2 regions of the Paenibacillus sp. UNC496MF genome follow, and region 2 is predicted to be linked to the other one. Evidence: riboswitches for the same ligand, from Rfam matches in the RefSeq annotation. Region 2 holds a riboswitch; the other holds the start of a gene.
What was found. Region 2 has a riboswitch for ZMP and ZTP ahead of rpiB (ribose 5-phosphate isomerase B). Riboswitches for the same ligand answer to the same signal wherever they lie in the genome.
Positions count from the first base shown of each region.

Region 1: it holds a riboswitch for ZMP and ZTP, as region 2 does, so the genes downstream of both, BMZ79_RS22010 (bifunctional 5,10-methylenetetrahydrofolate dehydrogenase/5,10-methenyltetrahydrofolate cyclohydrolase) here and rpiB (ribose 5-phosphate isomerase B) in region 2, are expected to answer to the same signal.

Region 1 covers NZ_FORE01000012.1:143,988-151,283, reverse strand. Annotated here, with positions in the region: gene BMZ79_RS22030 (hypothetical protein) at 1-1,076, shown strand, start outside; gene BMZ79_RS22025 (GTP-binding protein) at 1,144-2,364, opposite strand; gene BMZ79_RS22020 (SDR family NAD(P)-dependent oxidoreductase) at 2,744-3,469, shown strand; gene BMZ79_RS22015 (ThuA domain-containing protein) at 3,484-4,116, shown strand; gene BMZ79_RS22010 (bifunctional 5,10-methylenetetrahydrofolate dehydrogenase/5,10-methenyltetrahydrofolate cyclohydrolase) at 4,298-5,146, opposite strand; ZMP/ZTP riboswitch at 5,210-5,291, opposite strand; gene coaD (pantetheine-phosphate adenylyltransferase) at 5,368-5,844, opposite strand; gene BMZ79_RS22000 (phosphoesterase) at 5,841-6,353, opposite strand; gene BMZ79_RS21995 (cupin domain-containing protein) at 6,377-6,709, opposite strand; gene BMZ79_RS21990 (zinc-dependent alcohol dehydrogenase) at 6,709-7,296, opposite strand, start outside.
Region 2 covers NZ_FORE01000010.1:256,949-264,244, reverse strand. Annotated here, with positions in the region: gene BMZ79_RS19065 (TIGR01440 family protein) at 1-546, opposite strand, end outside; gene rpiB (ribose 5-phosphate isomerase B) at 561-1,031, opposite strand; ZMP/ZTP riboswitch at 1,150-1,232, opposite strand; gene BMZ79_RS19055 (low molecular weight protein arginine phosphatase) at 1,314-1,898, opposite strand; gene BMZ79_RS19050 (manganese efflux pump MntP) at 1,938-2,498, opposite strand; gene BMZ79_RS19045 (L-threonylcarbamoyladenylate synthase) at 2,842-3,942, opposite strand; gene BMZ79_RS19040 (MDR family MFS transporter) at 4,262-5,722, shown strand; gene spoIIR (stage II sporulation protein R) at 5,884-6,651, opposite strand; gene prmC (peptide chain release factor N(5)-glutamine methyltransferase) at 6,978-7,296, opposite strand, start outside.

The DNA.
Region 1 (7,296 bases), on a different contig from region 2:
CCGCCTCGTCCGAGCAGCTCCTGAACGCCTTCGACGGCACCATCCGCGATTTCGACGCCGCCCGGATTCTGTGGGCTGCGAACGACGGCAGCGCGCTCTGGCTGCACGACCGCCTGAACGGCGGCGACGCCAAGATCTACGACGCCTCCGGCACCGATACGCTCGTCGGGCCGGCGAAGCTGTCCGCCTCCGGCGTCGTCTATAACGTCAACACCCGCACGGGCGTATGGCCGCCCGCGAGCACGGTCTACGCCTGGGCGAACGGCGTCGCCGCGCCGATCGGAAACGGCGAGGACGTGAAGCGCGTGACGGACGGCGGCACGGTCGCGGTCCTCACGAAGCATACGGTGGACCTCGCGACGGGACAAGCCCGCGAGCCCGGCTACGACAAGGCCGATTCCGCCGGCGGAACCGCCGTGTATACGGCGCCGAGCGGGCCGCTGCAGACGCTGGCGCTCTTCCGGGCGCTGCCGGGCGGGGGCGCCGAGCAGCTCGCGGCGCCCTCCGCGAAGGTGACGCAGTGGTTCGGCTGGACGCTCGGCTACTACGGACCGCTGACGGACGGCGGGAGCATCCTCTACCGCGAGCTTGTCGTGCTGAACAATTACCAGGACATGAAGTGGGCGCTGCGCCTGCGCGGGGCCGACGGCGCCGTGACGACGCTGGCCTTGAACCCGTGGGCGAAGGGCAACTATTACGTCCCGAACGACGATTACCGGCTGAACGGCGGCTGGATCGCCTATACGGCGTACCATAAGGAGCCGAACAGCTGGAGCCTGTACGTCCGTTCGCCGCAAGGGACGGAGAAGACGGTGTTCGAGGCCCCGGCGGGCTGGTCCTTCTCCGCCACGCAGCTGCGCATCGACGAGCTGGCTCCCGACGGCACCGTCGCGTTCACGTTCAACGGCAAGTCGGAGCTGTACGATACCAAGACGGACATGATCGTCGGCACGGCCGGAGGCTCGTCCGCCTATCAGTACCGGGAGCATGCCTTCGCCGGCAGCGGCGATGCTTCCGCCCGGTACGGCGTCTGGTACCGCGTCGGCGGCGGATCGCTGTACGCGGTGCGTCCGTAAGCGTCGAGAGACCGCCACCCCATCTGAAAGAGCCGGCCCGCCGACGATCGGCGGGCCGGCTCTTGTCTTAATGCAAGCCGGGCTGCTCCGGCGCCGCGTTCGGCAGCCGGTCCGCGAACCGGCTCCAATCCCGCTTCATCTCCGCGTCGGTCAGCAGGCACGCGTCGAGCCCGCCTACGATGCCGGCCCGGTCCATGCCGATGCCGATGAAGACGAGCTTGTTGATCCGGTCGCCGTGCTCGGCGTGCCACCGCGCGGCAGCTTCCGGCTCCTCCCGCAGGATCGCCCGGCGCTCCGCTTCGGGCAGCGCCGCGATCCAGCAGCCCGACGGGCCGAAATGAATGGACGGCCCCGCCTGGCTCAAGCTTTGGCCCATCGCGTTCCGGGTGGCGAGCCACACGATGCCCTTCGCCCGCACGATCTCCTCCGGCCAGCGGCCCATCCAGCGGTAGAGGCGCGCGGGATGGAACGGCCGGACGCGCTCGTAGACGAACGACGCGATGCCGTATTCCTCCGTCTCCGGCACGTGCTGCGGCTTCTCCATTTCGCGGATCCAGCCGGCCGACAGGCTGGCCGCCTCGAAGTCGAACAGCCCCGTGTCCAGGATGTCCGAGGGGGCCACGCGTCCATGGCTGGCGCGGATCAGCTTCGCCCGCGGCTGCAGCTTCCGCAGCACGCCCTCCAGCTCCGCCAGGTCCGCATCGTTCATCAGGTCGCATTTGTTCAGGACGAGCACGTCGCAAAATTCGATCTGGTCGATCAGCAGGTCGACCACCTCCCGCGCATCGTCTTCGCCGACGTGCTGGCCGCGGGCGAGCAGCGATTCGCCGGAGGAATAATCGTGCCAGAAGCGGAACGCGTCCACGACCGTCACCATGCAGTCGAGCCGGCAATAGCGGGACAAGTCGATGCCTTGTTCCTCGTCCGCGTACGTGAAGGTTTGCGCGACGGGAACCGGTTCGCCGACGCCCGTCGACTCGATCAGGATATAGTCGAAGCGCCCGTCCTTCGCGAGCTGCTCCACCTCCCGCAGCAAGTCCTCGCGCAGCGTGCAGCAGATGCAGCCGTTGGACATCTCCACCAGCTTCTCGTCCGTCCGCGACAGCCCGCCGCCGTCCTTGACGAGCGCGGCGTCGATGTTCACCTCGCTCAAATCGTTGACGATGACGGCCACGCGGAGACCGTCGCGGTTTTGCAGCACATGGTTCAGCAGCGTCGTCTTGCCGGAGCCGAGGTAGCCGCTCAGGACGGTGACCGGAATTCGGCGTTCGAGGGTCGGTTGGTTCATGGATTCTCCCTGCTTTCGTATGTAAATTTTACGATCCGGAGTCATGCAGCCGCCAAGGCAACTGCATGCGCGTCATTACTCGATCCGGGCGGCGGGCAAAGACCGAATGGAACGACATTCCTCGCCCATCACCTTAATCGTAATAATTACTATTAAATCCTAACAGGCACCGCCTTTCGCGTCAACCTTAAGCTGGCTGCTGCCGAATTTTGGCGTCCGGAGCGGGGGAAGATGCGCCGCGACACGCCCGATGCGCCGAAGCTTGTTCGTCCGGACGGATTGCCGCCTCGCCGCCTCGCCTCTATAATGGGGCTTAGACAACGAAGCGATCGCGCGAGAAGCACGGCATCCTTAATTCCAACCTTTGGAGGGACCGCTTATGCCGCACTACCGGCACGTTTGCATTACCGGCACCGACCGCGGAATCGGACTGGAACTGGCGATTGCCCTGCTGGAATCCGGCTGCACCGTCTACGCGGGCGGTATCGTCCATCCCAATCCCGAACTGGAGCGGCTGTCGGCGAGCTATCCGAATCAGCTGCACGCCTCCCGCCTGGACGTCGGAAGCGACGACAGCGTGAAAGCGTTTGCGGAATGGCTCGCCGCCCTGACGCCCGAGCTGGACCTGCTGATCAACAACGCCGCGCTGCTCGGCGACACCGTCGGCACCGTCGCGGACGCGCTCGATTTCGCCGACATGCAGCGGGTGTACAACGTCACCGCGCTCGGCGCGATCCGCATGGCGAACGCGCTTCTCGCGCCCGTCATGAACGGCGGCAAGCTGATCGTAAACGTCTCGTCCGAAGCGGGCAGCCTCGGCCAGAGCCACCGCGACGCCTGGTTCGGCTACTGCATGGCCAAGGCCGCGCTCAACATGGGCTCGACCATCGTCCACAACAAGATCCGCCGGGAAGGCGGCCGCGTGCTGCTGCTCCACCCCGGCTGGGTGAAGACGTCGATGAGCGGCACGTGGAACGACGCCGGCACGTACACGCCGCGGGAAGCGGCCGCGCAGCTGCTCGCCCGCGTCGCGGAACGCGGCGGCGAGCTGCGCGAGCTGCCCCTGTACCTCGAAGCGGATACCGGCCGCGAACTGCCATGGTGAGGAGGACGACGAACATGAACGAACCCGTACGCGCGCTGCTGCTCGGCGACTTCGCGGCGGCGCCGTGGCATCCGCTGGAGCCGGCGCGCGCCGAGCTAAACGCCGCGCTCGGCCCCGAATTCGCGCTGGAGCCGACCGAGAATTACGACGCCCTGAGCCGGCTCGAGCACGCGGAGCATCCGCTGTGCATCTCCTACGCGGACTGCTGGGACCGGACGCCGACGGCGGCGCAGGCGGCGGGCCTGCTGCGCTACGTCGCGGGCGGCGGCGGGCTGCTCGTCGTGCATAACGGCATCTCGCTCCAGCGCAGCCCGGAGCTGCGGCAGCTGATCGGCGCCCGGTTCACCGGGCATCCGCCTTATCAGCCGCTTCTCTATCGCCCCGCCGAGGAGCACCCGATACTGAGCGGCGCCGGCGAATTCCCGCTCGAGGAGGAGCCGTACCGGTTCGAGCTCGATCCGCTGGCCGAGCTGAACGTGTTCCTCGCCTTCGACTTCGAGGGCGAGCGCTGTCCGGCGGGCTGGGCGCGAAGCTACGGCCTCGGCCGGGTCGTCTACCTGCAGCCGGGCCACCACGCCCCGTCCTTCCGGCCCGCGCCGTACCGCCGGTTGCTGCTGAACGGCGCGCGGTGGGCGTGCGGGCGGTAAGCCGGCGCGGGCGGTAGGCCGGCGCGGGCGGCAAGCCGCCTCGGAAAGAACCGGATGCTTCGGCGCGGCGGTACCGCCCGACGGCTCCCGAACGCGGCGTTTCATCCAAAAAAGGGCCGTCCCGCAAGCGGATTCGCTTGCGGGACGGCCCTTCGTTTGCCGCGCGGCCCCGAGGAGCGCGCTACGCGCCGAACTTCTCCGCCGCGTCCACCGTATGCTTCAGCAACGTCGCGATCGTGACCGGCCCGACGCCCGCCGGCACCGGCGTAATGGCGGAGGCATGGGCGGCGCACGCCGCGTAATCGACGTCCCCGACGTTGCCGGGATTGTAGCCGGCGTCGAGCACGACGGCGCCCGGCTTGATCCAGTTTCCCTGCACGAACTTCGGCTTGCCGACGGCGGCGACCACGATGTCCGCGAGCCGGACGATCGCCGGCAGGTCCGCCGTGCGCGAATGACAGGTCGTCACCGTCGCGTCCGCGTTCAGCAGCATCGCCGAGACGGGCTTGCCGAGGATCGGGCTGCGGCCGATGACGACGGCATGGCGGCCGCTTACGGGCAGCTCGTAGTGCGCCAGAATCGCCATGATCGCCGCCGGCGTGCAGCAGGGAAAGTCCGCCAGGCCGAACGCGGTCCGCGCGTAGCCGAGCGTCGTCACGCCGTCGACGTCCTTCTGGGCGGCGATCGCTTCGAACGCCGCCCGCCCGTCGATGTGCGGCGGCACGGGATGCTGCAGCAGAATGCCGTGCACCGCGGCATCGCCGTTCAATCCCCGGATGGCCGCGACCAGCTCTTCCGTCGTCGTCGCCGCGGGCAGCTCCACGCGGATCGACGCGATGCCGAGCCGCTTGCACGCGTTGCCTTTCATCCGCACGTACGTGGCGGATGCCGGGTCGTCCCCGACCAGCACGGTCGCGAGACACGGGACGATGCCCCGCTCCTTCAGCCGCGCGATGCGCGGCACGAGTCCTTCCTTGATGCGGTCCGCGACCGCGCCGCCGTCCAATACCAACGTTTCCGAATGCGTCATGCTCCCTCATCCTCTCGAATAATGATCCCCGAAAACAGAAAGAGGCAAGGGGACGAATCCCCTTACCTCTGCCCAGGCGTACGGCCGTATAAGCGTTCCGTGCTCCCCCGCGGTTCGCCGCGTTACGCCAGTCACACGCGCTTTTGAATCGATGGTTGTATTATACCGTCCGGGGCGGGCCGCAGGCAACCCGCATCGGGATATTCGGACAGCCGCTTCGCCTACTTCGCGAACGTCACCATTTTCGCGTACGCGTCCGGATGCATGAAGGTCTGCGCCAGCTCGGTCTTGTTCGACTGGATGAACATCCGCACGAGCGAGCTGCTGGTCTGGATGTCCTTGAGATACGGCGACAGGTAGACGGTGTCCGCCGTCGTCGTGGTGCGCATGTACTGCTCCAGCTGCAGCTCGTACTCGAGGTCCGTGGAGTTGCGGATGCCCCGGATGACGGCCTTCACGGCGTTCGCGTTGACGTAGTCCGCCACGATGCCTTCGAACGGCACGACGATCGCGTTCGTCACGTGGGCGGTCGACAGCTCCGCGAGCCCCGTGCGCTGCGCGAGGTCGAAGTAGTGCTTCTTGCTCCGGTTGTTCGCGATGAGGACATGCACCTCGTCGAACAGCGTGCCGGCCCGTTCGATGACCGAGATATGCCCGAGCGTAATGGGGTCGAAGCTGCCCGCGTACACGACTCTCATGCCTGCTCCTCGCCCGGCACGACGGCGTCGCGGATCTGCTCGAACGTCAGCGGCGTGTAATCCCAGTGCTCCACGCTGACGTTGAAGTGCTGCGCGCCCTCGTATTTCTGCCCGTGGATGTGGCCGTGGACGTTCACGTACGGCATATGCCGGTTCATGTACATCGGCTCGTGCGAGAGGAAGAAGAAGTCTTTATAGATGATCGGATGCTCGCTCGCCTCGTCGAAGCCGGCGTCCAGCCACCACTGCCGTCCCCGACCCCGGTCGTGATTGCCGAGGATGAGATGCTTGTACCCGTTCAGCCGCTCCACGATCGCTTGGGTCCGCGCCCGGTTCAGGAACGAGAAGTCCCCGAGGTGGAATACCTTGTCCCCTTCCCCGACGACCGCGTTCCACTTCGCGATCATGGTCTCATCCATCTCCTCGGCGTTCGCGAACGGCCGCGATTCGAAATCGATGATGTGCGTATGGCCGAAGTGATGGTCCGAGATGAAAAACGTCTTGCCCATGCGGTTCACGCTCCTTGTCCGCCTTACTCGTCGTCCGCAATCGTCGCGAGCAGATCCGCCCGAAGCGGCGTGAACGTCTCGACGACGACCGTGTCCGCGAGCGCCGTCACTTCATGCACCGCGCCGCCGGGAATGACGAACTGCTCGCCCGCCTCGGCGACCGACAGCGCCCCGTTCATCTCCAGCCGCAGCCGCCCGCTGACGACGAACGTCAGCTGCTCGTGCGGATGCGAATGCGCCGCGCCGACCGCGCCGGCGCGCAGCTTCGCCATCATGCTCATGATCGTCTCGCCCGGGGGGAAGATCTTCCGCTCGATCCCCGGCCCGGACGCGTGCCATTCGTCAAAACGCGGCATCAGGCTTCGCCTCCCGGCACCAGCAAGACTTTCGATACGTGGCCCGGCGCCTTCAGCAGCGTCTCGAACCAGCGCCCGCCTTCGCGGAGCGGCGCTTCGACCACGCCGTCGGCCAGGCCGATGCGGCCTTCTTCGATCCACCGGAGCGCCGTCCGGAAGTTCGCCGCGGAATACGCGAACGCGCCGGTCATCGTCACTTCGTTCCGGATCGCGACGTTCACCGGCAGCGCCGATTCCTCTTCGTGCAGTCCCGTGAACACCGTGCGGCCGCCGCCCTTGCACGCGAGCACGCACTGCCGGCGCGTCAGGCTCGCGCCGACCGCGTCGATCGCGGCGTCAACGCCGGCGCCGCCGGTCAGCCGCTTCACTTCCTCCAGCGTATCCGCGCCGGACGCCGGGCATACGGCATGCGCCGCCCCGAGCTTGGCGGCGATCGCCAGCCGCTCCGCGTTCATGTCGACGGCGATGACGCTGCGCGCGCCATGCTGCCGGACCGCCTGCAGCGTAAGCAGCCCGATCGGCCCCATCCCGACGATGAGCACCGTATCCGACGGCTTCGGCGCGGCCAGCTCCGCCGCGCGGATCGC
Region 2 (7,296 bases):
TTCGCCGCCGATCAGCTTCGGCCGGGTGAACGCCATCGTCAGATGCGCCGCCCCGATGGAGCGGATCGACGGCCGAACCGGCACGGCCACGCGCTTCAGGTGCATGCCGATGAACGTGTCGCCGATGTCGAGGCCGGCATGCGCCTGCACCGTCTCCGTCAGCACCGCGTCCCGCAGCGCGCCGAACGCGTACGCCGCCATGGAGCCGCCCGCCTTGCGCACCGGGACGGCCGAGACGAGCTCGAGTCCGTACCGCTCCGCCGCCTCGCGTTCCATGACGAGCGCCCGGTTCAGATGCTCGCAGCACTGGAACACGGCGTAAAAGTCCAGCTCCCGCCGCACCGCCTCGATGCCGTCGTAGATCGCCTTCGCCGTCTCCAGCGTCCCCGAGGTGCCGATCCGCTGGCCCAGCACCTCGCTCGTGGACGTCCCGACCACGAGCAGCTGCCCCTCGCGCAGCCGCGCCGCGGCGGCAAGCTCGCGGACGACCGTCTCGACGTCCTTGCTCAACCGGGCCGGATTCCAGCCCGCTGCCGTATCGCTCACGCCGATCCGCTCCTTTATTCCGCGCGCGCGGGCTGCGCGGCGTATTTCGCTTCGATCTGCTTCACTTTGTTCAGCCGGCCGACGTGGCGCTCGCCGTTCGAGAACGGCGTCTCCAGCCAGACGCGGATGATCTCCTGCGCCACGCCGGGACCGACCACGCGCTCGCCCAGGGCCAACGCGTTCGTGTCGTTGTGGTCGCGCGTCGCCTGCGCCGAGAACAGGTCGTGCACGAGCGCGCAGCGGATGCCCGCCACTTTGTTCGCCGCGATGGACATGCCGATGCCGGTGCCGCAGATGAGAATGCCGCGGTCGGCTTTCCCCTGCACGACGAGCTCGCAAGCCGGGAGCGCGTAATCCGGGTAGTCGACGGATTGCTCGCAATCGCAGCCGACGTCGAGAATCTCATGGCCGAGCGATTGAATGAACGGCACCACGACTTCCTTCAGCCGATAGCCGCCGTGGTCCGCGCCGATGGCGATTTTCATACCGCATATACCTCCCAATGTGACCGCGCGATGGCGGAAAATGTCGATTCGCAATGGTTTTAGTATACCTGATTTCGCCGGAAAAGACGAAAAAAGAGCAAGCATGCTCACGCACGCTGCTCTTTGCCCAGGCGACCGGCCGTATCTTCCGATGCTCCACCGTGGTTGGACCCACTTTCGTCGCCAGTTACATCGGAAACCGTCTTTAATTAGCTCTATCATACCGGATCGGGCCGGTAAAATCAATCCGCAAACGCCGCGCGCGGAACGCCCGGCGAACGGTTATCTGCGCGGCTGCCGCAGCCGGTCGAGCAGCTTGCGCAGCGCCGCCTCGATCTCCGCCGCGCTGGCCTCGTAGACGGGCAGAGGCCCGCCGAACGGGTCGGCGATGTCGAAGCTCGGGATGCCGGCTTCCAGCTCCAGCAGCCGGGCGCGTTCCGCGTCCGTGAGCTGCCCGCCGAGCGCCTGCTTCATTTGAAAATCGGTGTACAGGCTCTCCAGCTCCGCGATGCGCCGCAGCCCTTCCTCGTCGCGGTAGACGTACTCCAGCAGGGTGTACGTCTTGTCCACGGCGCTCGGGAACCGCTGCAGCAGATGGCGCTTGTGGCTCGCCGTCATCGTCAAAATCAGGTCGGCCCACGTCACGGAGCCGCTTTCGAGCGCGGTCGAGCCGTTATTATGGCGAATGTCCCGGCGGCGCAGGACCGATTGGGCGTGGTCGGAGACGGGCAGCCCGTCGACGGTGGACACGCCCGCGGAGCGTACTTCCAGCGGCAGGCCGCGCTTCTGCGCCAAATCCCGCAGCAGCGCCTCCGCCATCGGCGAACGGCACGTGTTGCCGGTGCAGACGAATAAGATCCGTTTCATGCGAGAACCCCCTCTAGATGGTAGGCCGGACCGCCGCCGTCAGAACAGGATCAGCAGCCCGAACGTCAATAAAATCACGCCGCCGATCGCCTCGCCGTACCCGCCGAGACTGGAGCTGACCCGGCGGCCGAGCAGCAGGCCGGCCACGGACAAGCAGCCCCCGGCGATGCCGAACAGCAGCACCGCCAGCAGCATATCGACGGCGAACATGCCGAGCGACAGCCCGACCGAGAACGAATCGATGCTGACGCTGAGCGCGAACAGCAGCATGCCCCACGAGCTGCGGTGGTCGATCGACGGCACCGCGTCGCCCCGGAGCGAGCTGTACACCATATGGCCGCCGAGCAGCAGCAGCAGTCCGCCCCCGGCCGAAGACGCCACGCTGCCGAGCAGCGTGCCGACGTACTTGCCCGCGAAGATCCCGATGAGCGGCATCAGGATGTGAAACAGCGCGATGAGCGTGCTGAGCTTGAGGATATCCAGCAGCCGGATGCCTTTCAGCCCGATGCCAACGCCCAGCGAAAAAGCGTCCATGCCGAGCGCCAGCGCGATAATGATCAGCGTCAACAGCTGTCCGGCCTGCAGGCCTGCCTCGACCATGCCATCCACTCCTTGTCCCCGTTATCTCCTCCAAGCATATGCGGACAAGACGGGAAAGATGACCGGATGGCGGACAAGCGCCCGGGGCCGGGCCTCGGGCGGGCGGGCATTCAGGCGGAGGAAGCCGGGCGACCGATAGCTACCTTATCAAAAGCCGTGACCTGCGGTAGAAAGAACCTTCGCTTGCGAAAAAACGAGTTATCGTGTAAAGCGATTCCGGCCGGGCGTGCTTCGATTGCGGCTCCGCTCCGCGCGCCGGCGTTCGCGGAGCCGCCGATCGAGCCCGCCCGGTTTGACGCCGGTCTTGCGTGGGCCGGCTGCTCCAAAGCCGTCCGGCCACAAGTCAGACGCACACGACCGCGTGGCCGGCGGCCTTGGACAAGCGGTTCATGTACGCGTGCCCGATGCCCGTCTCCGGGCACGTCTCCGCCCAGATGCGCTGGACGCCCTGCGCGTCGAACGCGCGCAGCGCGGCGTACAGCCCCTGCGCGGCGGTATCGAGCCGCGCCAGGCTGCCGACGGCGAGCACGCAGTCCGCGTCGTACCGGGCCGCGTGCTCGTCGAAGGCGAGCACCCCCGTGCGCTCGCCGCGCGCGCGGGCTTCGCGGACGGCCGCCGCGATCCAGGCGGCCACCGCGTCCGGCTCGCCCCGCACGAGCTGCAGCGCGCCCCGCGGCGCGTAGTGCGCGTACTTCATGCCGGGCGAGCGCGGCGCCTGCCCGGCGGACGCGTCCGCCGCGGCTTCCGGCGCGGCGACGGCGTCGTAGGCGACGGCCGCGCCCGAAGCGCGCAGCGCCTCGGCGGTAATGCCGCCCGGGCGCAGGATGCGCACCGTCTCGCCGTCCAGGACTTCGACGACGGTCGACTCCAGGCCGACGCCGGCCGGGCCGCCGTCGACGATGCCGTCGATGCGGCCGTCCAGGTCGTCCCGGACATGCGACGCCAGCGTCGGGCTCGGGCGGCCCGAGCGGTTCGCGCTCGGCGCGGCGAGCGGACAGCCCGACGCCGCGATGAGCGCGAGCGCGACGGGATGCGCGGGCATGCGCACCGCCACGGTGTCGAGGCCGGCGGTGACGCGCGGCGAGACCGCGCCCGGCCTGACCGGCAGCACGAACGTCAGCGGCCCCGGCCAGAACCGCTCCATGAGCCGGTCCGCGAGCGCTTGGGCCCTCGGCACTGCCAACGGCAGCGTCAGCCCGGCAAGCTGGGCGCGCCCGGCGACGTGCACGATGAGCGGGTTGTCGGACGGACGGCCCTTGGCAGCGAAGATGCGTTCCACCGCCTCCGAGCGCCGCGCGTCGGCGCCGAGCCCGTACACGGTCTCCGTCGGGAAGGCGACGGTACCGCCTTCCCGCAGCCGGGCCGCCGCCGCGCGAAGCGGCTCGCCGTCCGGAGACGCGGCGTCGACGCGCCATAGGGTTGTAGGTCGTACTGGTGTATTCAATGTCGTTTCCCCGAGTTCTGCTTCTGAAGCGGTTTTATTCCTATTATACCATACGCATCCCCGCGCGAAACAAAGCCGCTTGTCCCCGTAACGGCGCGGCGCGGACGGCTTTGCGGCATGTCCGGCTCCTTGAGGCCCGCATTCGGAAGAAAAACGGCCCTGCCGCCCCGTTGTATGCGTTTCAACCGCCCTCCCGCGCCGCCTATCGCTCGCCATCGCCCCCCGCCGTCTTTGACGGATACGCCCGGCGGCGTTATGCTTCTTAAGCTATGCATATATGTCATTGGAGACATATATCAAACCGAGGAGGCCGCATTCCATGCAAGTTCCCGCTTCATCCAAGCCCGTCCGCATCCTGCCGATCATGATCGCCATCTTCTTCGGCAGCTTCGTATCGGTGCTCAACGTCAGCACGATCAATATCGCGATTCCGGTCCTCACGGATCGCTTTCACACGACCCTCGCCACCACGCAGTGGACCTTGACCGGCTTCATGCTCGCCATGGGCACGTTCGCCCCGATCACCGGCTACTTCGGCGAGCGGTTCAGCTACAAGCGGCTCTTCCTGTTCGCCATGTCCGGCTTCACCGTCGCCAGCATCTGCTGCGCGCTGGCCTGGAACGTGGAATCGCTGATCGCGTTCCGCATATTGCAGGGCGCGTTCACCGGCATGATCTCGCCGATCACGATGGCGATCGTGTACCAAGTCATTCCCCGCGAGAAGGTCGCGATGGCGATCTCGTTCTGGGCCGCCTCGTCCATGCTCGCGCCGGCCATCGGCCCGACGTACAGCGGCTGGCTGCTCGACAACGTCTCGTGGCATTGGCTGTTCTGGCTGAACGTGCCGATCGCGGCGGTCGGCATCCTGCTCATCGCGATCTATATCCCGTACTACCGGCTTAACGTGCCGAAGAAATTCGACCTGATCGGCTTCGTGACGGTCATCATCAGCAGCGCCTCGCTGCTCGTCGCCCTGTCGCACGGCAGCGAATGGGGCTGGGATTCCTGGCAGACGCTGACGCTGTTCGTCGTCGGCCTCGCGTTCCTCGGCCTGTTCATCTGGCGCGAGCTCGCGGCGGAGACGCCGCTGCTCAATCTGCGGGTACTCAAAATCAACCGCTACAGCGTCGCGCTGCTCATCACGAGCATCATCACGATCAGCCTGTATTCCGGCACGTTCCTGACGCCGGTGTTCCTGCAGAACATCCAGTCGGTCACGCCGCTCGACACCGGCCTGATCCTGCTGCCCGCGTCGCTGGCGATGGCGGTCATGATGCCGTTCGTCGGCAAAATGTACACCAAAACCGGTCCGCGCGCGCCGCTCGCCATCGGCATCGTGCTGATGGTCATCGGCACGGTGCCGCTCAGCTGGCTCAGCGTCGACATCTCGCACCGCTACATCATCCTGTGCATGATCGTCCGGAACGTCGGCATTTCGTTCGCGATGATGCCGGCGAGCAACGCGGGCATGGAAGCCGTGCCGAAGCAGTACAGCGGCCACGCGTCCTCGCTTACCAACTGGGTTCGCAACGTGCTCGGCTCGTTCGCGATCGCCGTCTTCACGTCGCTGCTGACCTCGCGGACGGCGAGCCACGCGAAGGACTTCGTCCAAGCCGGCGCGACGGACCAGAAGCACATCACGCTCATGTCCGTCACGATGAGCGTCGACGACGTCTATCTGATCGCGTCGATCATCGCGCTCGTCGCGCTGCCGGTCGCGCTGTTCATTCCGAAGCTGAAGCAGCCGAAGCCCGAAGAGACGGCGGTTAAAGCGGCTTAAGGCATAACGCCCGCCCAAGGCCGGGACGCTCGCCGTTCGGACGCTCTTCCCCGCAAGCGCCATGCCGGCTTCGGCCAACGCGAAAAGGCTCACTCGCCCCAATGGCGAGTGAGCCTTTTGTTCGTATGCTATCGATCGCCGCGCGATTCGCCGCTTCCGTCTTAGAACAAGTGCTTGAAAAAGCTGAAAATCGATTGGAGCAGTTCCCACAGGAAGAACTTCACTTCCGGCTGCTTTACCCCGCCGTCCTGACCCGCCGGCTTCGCTTGATCGCCATGCGCCGCGTCCGTCTTCGCTCCCGCGTCCTTCGCGCCGGCTTGGCCGCCGTCCGCCTTGACCGCTCCGTCCGCCTGCCCCTTGTCGTCCGCCTTGACCGCCGCCGTCGCGACGCCGGCCGACGCCGGCGTCGACGCTTCGCCGCTCACGGCATCCACGAAGCAGAGCGGCGGGAAGAGCACGCACCACCAGTTCTGCCCGGCGCCCGCGCCGAGCGTGACGCGAAGCGCTTCGTAGTTGCCGGCCGGATAGACTTCCGTGCCGTAGATCTTGGTCGGGAACGGGACGACGCTCAGCTCCGCTTTGTACCCGTAGCCGAAGCCGCGGGCGGCGAGCTTCGCCGCGATGACGGCGTCGATGTCGCCCAGATGCGCGCGGATCGTCGCGCGGGCTTCGCCGATCGTTTGCGGGCCCGAGACCCACGCGTTCATCTCGTCGACGATCGCGTCGCGCACCTCGCGCTTGACCGCTTGATCGAGCGCGTTGTCCGAGTTGGCGAGAATGCGGAGGCGGATGGATTCCGACGGAATGCTGCCGCCGGCGATCGCCGCGTCGGCGCGCTGGTTTTCCCAGCTCATGAGCAGGACGGCGGCGATCAACAGAACGTACCCGTAGACGGGACGGTAAGGAAAACGGGAATGAGTGCGGATCATGTTAACACAAGCTCCTTTGGGCACCCGTCGGTGCGTCGGCTTGCGTTCCGGAACGATGATAGTCCCATTATGTCCGCGCGCGGAGCGGTTTAAACCTCGCAATCTCGTGAAAACGGAATGAAAATAGCACGGGGCGTCATCGAAAAAGACGTCCTTTCGGACGTCCTCATGGCGCATGAAAGGCGCGGCTGCCGCTTCCGCGAACGCGGCGCCTTTTCCCGCGCTCGCTATGAATCTCGCTTCCCTATTAGAGGTTGTCTACTCGAGGTTGCCTATTCGAGGTTTCCTATTCGAGGCTCCTGGTTGACGTTCCTAGCACCGCTTCCCTATTCGACCGCGAGCACGTGCCGGTCGATGCCCGCGTAGTCGGGAATGATCCGCACCTCGCGCCAGGCGCCGATGCCGCGGAGCAGGTCCGCGACGGCCTGCGCCTGGCCGATGCCGAGCTCGAAGCCGACGATGCGCGGCAGGGCCGACAGCCGCGCGAGCTGCTCCGCCATGCGGCGGTACGGCGTCAGGCCGTCGTCGCCGCCGTCCAGCGCGAGCCGCGGCTCGTGGTCGCGCACCTCCGGCTGCAGGCCGGCAATGTCGCCCGCCGGGATATACGGCGGGTTCGAAACGAGCACGTCGATGCGCAGGCCGGCG